2 regions of the Nostoc sp. ChiSLP03a genome follow, and region 2 is predicted to be linked to the other one. Evidence: predicted binding sites of a transcription regulator. Region 2 holds the regulator's gene; the other holds the start of a gene.
The links. Region 2 encodes HrcA, which represses chaperone genes, less so after heat shock. Its sites were predicted from a motif close to TTAGCACTCNNGANTCNNGAGTGCTAA; they were not measured.
Positions count from the first base shown of each region.

Region 1: groES (co-chaperone GroES) is a predicted target of HrcA. The motif match lies at 2,059-2,085, and genes of this name have one in related genera.

Region 1 is NZ_JAVRBQ020000087.1:27,086-30,462, forward strand. Features, by position in the region: gene RMY32_RS14220 (NIL domain-containing protein) at 1-252, shown strand, start outside; gene RMY32_RS14225 (response regulator transcription factor) at 323-1,000, opposite strand; gene RMY32_RS14230 (hypothetical protein) at 1,608-1,802, opposite strand; gene groES (co-chaperone GroES) at 2,104-2,415, shown strand; gene groL (chaperonin GroEL) at 2,548-3,377, shown strand, end outside.
Region 2 is NZ_JAVRBQ020000095.1:776-4,152, forward strand. Features, by position in the region: gene RMY32_RS15500 (DUF2834 domain-containing protein) at 1-617, opposite strand, end outside; gene RMY32_RS15505 (heat-inducible transcriptional repressor HrcA) at 744-1,895, opposite strand; gene RMY32_RS15510 (rhodanese-like domain-containing protein) at 2,364-2,696, opposite strand; gene RMY32_RS15515 (DUF3352 domain-containing protein) at 2,855-3,377, shown strand, end outside.

The DNA.
Region 1 (3,377 bases), on a different contig from region 2:
ACCCAAACTCGCATCCAGGTTCGTATTCCTAAAGACTTGCATGAGGAACCAGTCATTTCACGACTGGTTTCTCACTATGGTATCACAGTCATTATTGCTACTGCGGAGATAAGCGCAAACGTGCCACAATATAGCTGCTTTGAGCTGGAACTACGGGGCACTGTTTCCCAGATTGAAAGTGCCTTGACTTACCTGGATGAACTGGATTTAGAAGTTTTGTACCAATCCAACCCTGAAGAAGATGGTTGGTAAATATTAGTTAGGAGTTAGGAGTTAGGAATTAAAAAATGCATAACTCCTAACTTTTAACTCTTAACTTTGTTTAAGCCATTTGATTTTCAATCGCCCACCGCGCTAGTTCAGTGCGATTGTGGAGATTGGTTTTGCCCAACATATTGGACACATGGCTTTCAACCGTTCGCTGACTAACATTGAGTTCTTCAGCAATTTCCCGGTTAGCTAAACCCCTAGCAACAAACTGAACTACTTTCAGTTCGGTTGGGGTTAATTGCACATCGAAGGGAACCTGGATGCGGGAACCGTTTTCGCCTCCTTTTGCTTGGTGTTCTTTCCAACGGATAGTTTGTTTCAGCGAGGACTCAACTTGCGCTACGAGTTCTTCTGGTTCAAAGGGCTTGACCATATAAACATCAGCACCTTTGTTCAGACCTTTAACTCGGTCTGCACTTTGTCCCTTAGCTGAAAGGAAAAGAACCGGAATCCAGCTGGTGCGTTCGTTTTGCCGGACTTGTTCCACAAAAGTATATCCGTCCATTTCCGGCATCATCACATCGCAGATGATCATGTCTGGAACATCTTGCTCTAAAATTTCCAGAGCTTCACGTCCATTTTCAGCGGTGATGACTTCATATCCCCGGAATTCTAAGTAATCCTTCACCAGCAAGATGAGGTTAGGGTCATCATCAATCAATAGAAGTCGTTTGTGATCTTTCATGCTGGGCTCTTTCATAGCAGTGGCACTTGTCGCGCTTCGGTCCATCAAAGTCTTGAATATTTATCCTCGTATGGTGGGTTATTCGAGATGTTGTCCTTTTTCCTACTTAACTTGCCTTTGCTGTCTCGAAGTCTCAAAAATGCCGAGCACTTTCAATAGACTAGTAGCTCGATAGCAAAAGTCCAGCAAGGATACGTATAGCAGTAGTATCTATAATGCGCTATTATATATCGCTTTGAAAGGGGCGGGGTAAAAAACACTGATTAAATAATAATCTTTCGGACTTACAAGTAAGTATTGGCTTAAAGATGACCCTACCTCAAAACCAACCCGCACTTTCTTAAAGCCTACTGCTATACCATATCCTTTCGTTGTTAAGCCTCTATGAGGTGTTCACAAGAAACTAGGGAAGTTTCAGGCAAAAGATGGATTGAAAACGCATATTCTTCTACCACCTTATTACCTATTCAGTGTTCTCGGACGATCCGCAGAGTAACTTCCGGGTTTGCTTGGCGATACCAGACACCATCAGGGTAAATCACCATTATGGATCTAGAACCAGAAACACGCAAGCAGTTGGCTTTAGTTTTAGAGACGCAAATAGAATAACTTTAGTACGGCTCATCGAGTTTTAAATCTTTAAGTCGCTTTTTTAAGTAATCCCAGAATTCCAGACTAGCTCGTTTTGAGCAGCAATTGCCTGGTCAGCGCAAATAAAAATGTCTCGCTGAATTTTTGCAAGTCCTAAACTTTCTACACAATTACTCAGAGTCTTATGTTCTAAAAATTGAGTTTTTTTAGGAATTTGATGGTTGGACTGGATCGCTGTCACTGTATTGTTACTCATCGAGCGGCTCCCTGATTACAGTTCTATAACAATTTGCAAGCTTTGCAAATAAAGTTGACTGGAGAGTAGGGAGTGGATAATTAAGAGTTATGAAAATTCTTCCCTATTCCCCATTCCCTACTCTCTTCGTAACTTACAGAACAAAACCCGCAAGGTATAAATAATTAAGCATTTATACTTAAGTACATCTATGACCTTCTAGTTCGGGAACCCGTACTCAAGGCATTCTTGCCATTGGACTCTACTTTTCGATAAATTAGCACTCAGGAGTTGAGAGTGCTAAACTCTGGAGAAAATAATTATGGCAGCTTTATCTCTAAGCGTTTCTACAGTTAAACCTTTAGGCGATCGCGTTTTCGTAAAAGTGAACGCCTCTGAGGAAAAGACCGCAGGTGGTCTGTATTTGCCCGATACCGCCAAGGAAAAGCCCCAAGTAGGGGAAGTAGTGGCTCTTGGCCCTGGCAAGCGTAATGACGACGGAAACCGTCAGGAATTGGAAATCAAAGTCGGCGATAAGGTGCTGTACTCTAAGTACGCTGGCACTGACATCAAACTCGGCACCGAAGAATATGTACTGCTTTCTGAAAAAGATATTTTAGCAGTTGTTATCTAGTGGTCATTAGTCATTATCATTAGCCAATGACAAAGGACAAATGACAAATGACGTAGATGCCCTCCGGGCGGCTTCCCGAAGGGTAGAACAAAAGACAAATGACAAATGACAAAGGACAACTAACAAGAAATTATGGCAAAGCGCATTATCTACAACGAAAACGCCCGTCGCGCCTTGGAACGAGGCATTGACATCCTGGCTGAGGCTGTAGCTGTTACCCTTGGCCCCAAAGGTCGTAACGTAGTCCTAGAAAAGAAATTTGGCGCACCGCAAATCGTTAATGACGGTGTAACGATCGCCAAAGAAATCGAATTAGAAGACCACATTGAAAACACTGGTGTAGCTCTGATTCGTCAAGCTGCTTCTAAGACTAATGATGCAGCGGGCGATGGTACTACCACCGCTACCGTTTTAGCTCATGCGATCGTCAAAGAAGGCTTGCGGAACGTTGCAGCTGGTGCTAACGCAATTTCCCTCAAGCGTGGTATTGACAAAGCTACTGGCTTCCTTGTAGACAAAATTGCTCAACACGCCCGTCCAGTGGAAGATTCCAAAGCCATTGCCCAAGTTGGTGCGATCTCGGCTGGTAACGACGAAGAAGTTGGTCAGATGATTGCTCAAGCAATGGACAAGGTGGGCAAGGAAGGCGTAATTTCCCTAGAAGAAGGGAAATCTATGTTCACCGAGTTGGAAATCACTGAAGGGATGCGCTTTGATAAAGGCTACATCTCTCCCTATTTTGCTACCGATGCTGAACGGATGGAAGCGGTTTTTGATGAACCTTTCCTACTGCTGACTGATAAGAAAATCGCTTTGGTACAAGACCTTGTACCAGTGTTAGAGCAAGTAGCTCGTGCTGGTCGTCCTTTGGTAATTATCGCCGAAGATATTGAAAAAGAAGCTTTGGCAACCTTGGTAGTAAACCGTTTGCGCGGTGTGCTGAACGTGGCTGCTGTTAAGGC
Region 2 (3,377 bases):
CGCACAGATAAATAAACCAATGGCCCAAATAGCGGTATCAAGGCTATTAACCAGAACAACTGCGGATTTTTCCAACCGCGACGCACCATATCATCCCCCAGCAATGCGGGAAATAATAGACAGAGTAAGCAAAAATCTAAACTCATCACATGGATGAAGCGGTTAGTTTGCCACTCTTGCACAAAATTGCTCCAATCTCCACCTCTTATACCGTAGGTAACTAGAATAACTGTGGCTACTGTCAATACAAAACCAGTCACACGAGAATCTAGTAATTTGAGCAAGATATTCTTTTTACCGACAAACTGATTATTTGGTTCTCTAAAGGCTAAGTACGGCAACAAGGCAAAAGCACCAACTCCGAAAGAGACAGAAGCAAACAGCCAAGCAGGTATTTTTTGTCCTCTACCATCAATAAAGACTATTGCGCTGTAAATAAGAGGCCAGATGCCCATGAGGTTGAATAATGCTATGACTAACGGGTTAATGCCTTCCCATTGCCCAATAGAAAGGTTTTTAATTAACTCGAATGTACCAGGTTGCTCAGGAGGCGCGAGGAAAAAAGCATAGACAACAAATCCCAGCCACAGTACACTAAAGGCAATTTTTCTAAGCATGAAAGATTTAAGTAGTATTAATTATTGATTTTGCCGTTACAAATACGGCTATCTACTTGCTATGGTATCGTTTGCTCGCCTAGAGGCGTAGCGGCTTGTTTCTAAAGATTAATCGCTAATTGCTAATTAAGGATTGAAATAACTGAAAGCTTCTGAGAGATAATCGGCAGCAGACGCTACTACTGCGATCGCACTTTCATAATCTAGGCGCGTTGGCCCCAAAACTCCCACACTTCCTACGGGTATCGAACCTCGGCGATAGTTAGAAGAAATCAAGGTGCAGGTGCGTATCGGTTCTAATGGATTTTCTGCGCCAATACGAACTGTTACCTTTGGTTTACCACCATCCTCTGGTTCTGGTTCCTCAAATATTAATCGCCACAGTTGGTCTTGTTCTTCTTCCAACAGGTGGATAATTGTTTGTACCTGCTGTAACTGGGAAAATTCTGGCTGGCGTAAAACTTCTGACACACCCCGAACCATAATTTGGGTTGTAGTCGGTGCAAGAGTGCGACGAGTCAATTCTGCAACTGAGTTTTTCAAAAATTCCCCGTAGCGTTGGAACTCCTGATCTAGTTCGCTCCAGTTGAGGTTGGCTAATTCCAACAGACTTCGCCCCCGCAGGTGACTATTTAAAAAGTTAGAAACAATCTGCAACTCGCGATCGATTACCTCTGAATCTCGTTGGGTTTCTTCTGGTGTTGGCGACAAATCCATCAATTTGGAATGTGTCTCGTAACCATCTGTTACGACAATCAGCATGATCCGCCCAGCTTCAATTTGCACTAATTGCAGATGTCGCAATAGCGCTGTAGTCGTTTGCGGCATAGTAATCAAGCTAATGCAACCACTCAAGGTTGCTAAAATCTGCGCGGCTCCTTGCAGTAGGGTTTCTAAACTTCGATCTTGCCACTGTAGCTGCTTTTGCAATGCCATCTCTACTTCTCGCCCTAAAGTTTCCGTACCACTTTGTGGAAGCAAGCTACGCGTAGCGTCTGTTTGCGACACGCTGCGCGAACGCAGAGAAGGTGTAATTAGCTGGTCAACATAAATGCGATAGCCTGAATCTGAAGGTACACGTCCAGCAGAAGTATGTGGTTGGTAGAGCAATCCAGACTTTTCTAAAACACCCATGACATTGCGAATTGTCGCCGAGCTTACACCCAGGTCGTACTCCTCAACCAAAGCCTTTGACCCAACTGGCTCTGCCGTAGCAATGTAGTGATGTACCGTTGCCCAAAGTATATGCTGTTGTCGATTTGTTAACTGAACTTCCATTATGGTATGTTTTGCTGAAGGCAAATTTTAATCAAACTCTCAAGAAATTTGGGGATTTAATCGAAAACAGAAAATATTAATAATTTATTAAGGTATCAAATTATATAATTATATTATGATAAGTATTTTTAAAGTTTATGTACAAAGCATTTTTTTTAAGATTAGGGTTGAACTAGCAGCTCAATTTTTTTGCAAAAGCTGCTAGTTATAATGTACCCTTGCGATGCTTTTTTCTAACCGTACTTTTGCATAAATTTCTGCTTGCAACAGTATTATTAGATACGTATTTTCTTCAGGGGTTACCGCCGAACTGTAATTTAGAGCAATCCAACATTTTTATGCAGATGTAGGTGATGCCCAAATTTCAAACTTTCCGGCAAGCCTCTAAATTGATGTATTTCTATGTTTAGCATAGCAAAAGTCAGATGGAAGAGTAAGTTCCATCTGAATGATGTATCCGAGCAGAAGCTAATACTGGGGAATTGAAGGGTCTACTAGTTGGGAATAGGCATCAATACCACCCGAAATATTTTGCACATTTGTAAAACCTTGAGCAATCAACCACTGGCACATTTGGGCAGAGCGGATGCCGTGGTGGCATAACACCAAGGTTTCGGCTTCGGGATTGAAGAGGGTAGGTACTCGATCTCCCCATTCGGCAAATTGACTTAAAGGTAGGTTTACAAAGCCTTCAATGCTAGCGATCGCCAATTCTTCTGGTTCACGCACATCTACTAGCTGAATACTTACATCACTAGAAGAAAGACGTTGCGCCAGTTCTTCTACACTAATTTGGTTCATGGGTTGACTAAAAGAATTCCCGATAAACAGTCCTAATCCTATTTATGGTGGCAGAAAATCTTTGCCTTTGCATGAGTATCCATTCTCAAGAGGGTTGATTAATTCTGCTAGGCTTTCTGCTTAAATGGCTGTAAATCGTCTTTTTTAATAGGTTTAATGTGAATAGGCAACGTTCATTCATCGGTTTTATCGTCGCTGGGGCGATCGCCCTGCTAGTAATTGCGATCGCAGGCTTTTACTGGTTTTTCGCTAAAAGTCCGGCTAATCTCATTGCTTCTAGCTCTGGGCCTGGTGCAGCCATATTCGTGTCGAAACTTTCTCCTGCAATGGTTTCATTATTGACCAATCCTGACCGTTTGCAGGCGTTGGAGCGCGAAGAGGAACTATCTAAACTCAAAACCAGTTTATTCGCCAAGAGTGGCATAGATTACAAACAAGACATTCAACCCTGGTTAGGGGACGAAATTACATTAGCTATAACTAGCTTAGATATCGATCGCGACCCAGAAAACGGACAGCAACCAGGATATCTGTTAGCACTAGCAACCAAGCAACCAGAGAAAAGCCGCGAGTTTGTCGAATTGTTGTTTTCTAAACGAGCCTTAGCTGGTGCAAACTTAGCTGTTGAACAATATAAAGGTGTAAAGCTGATTTCTGACAATTCTCAACCAGAACAAGATT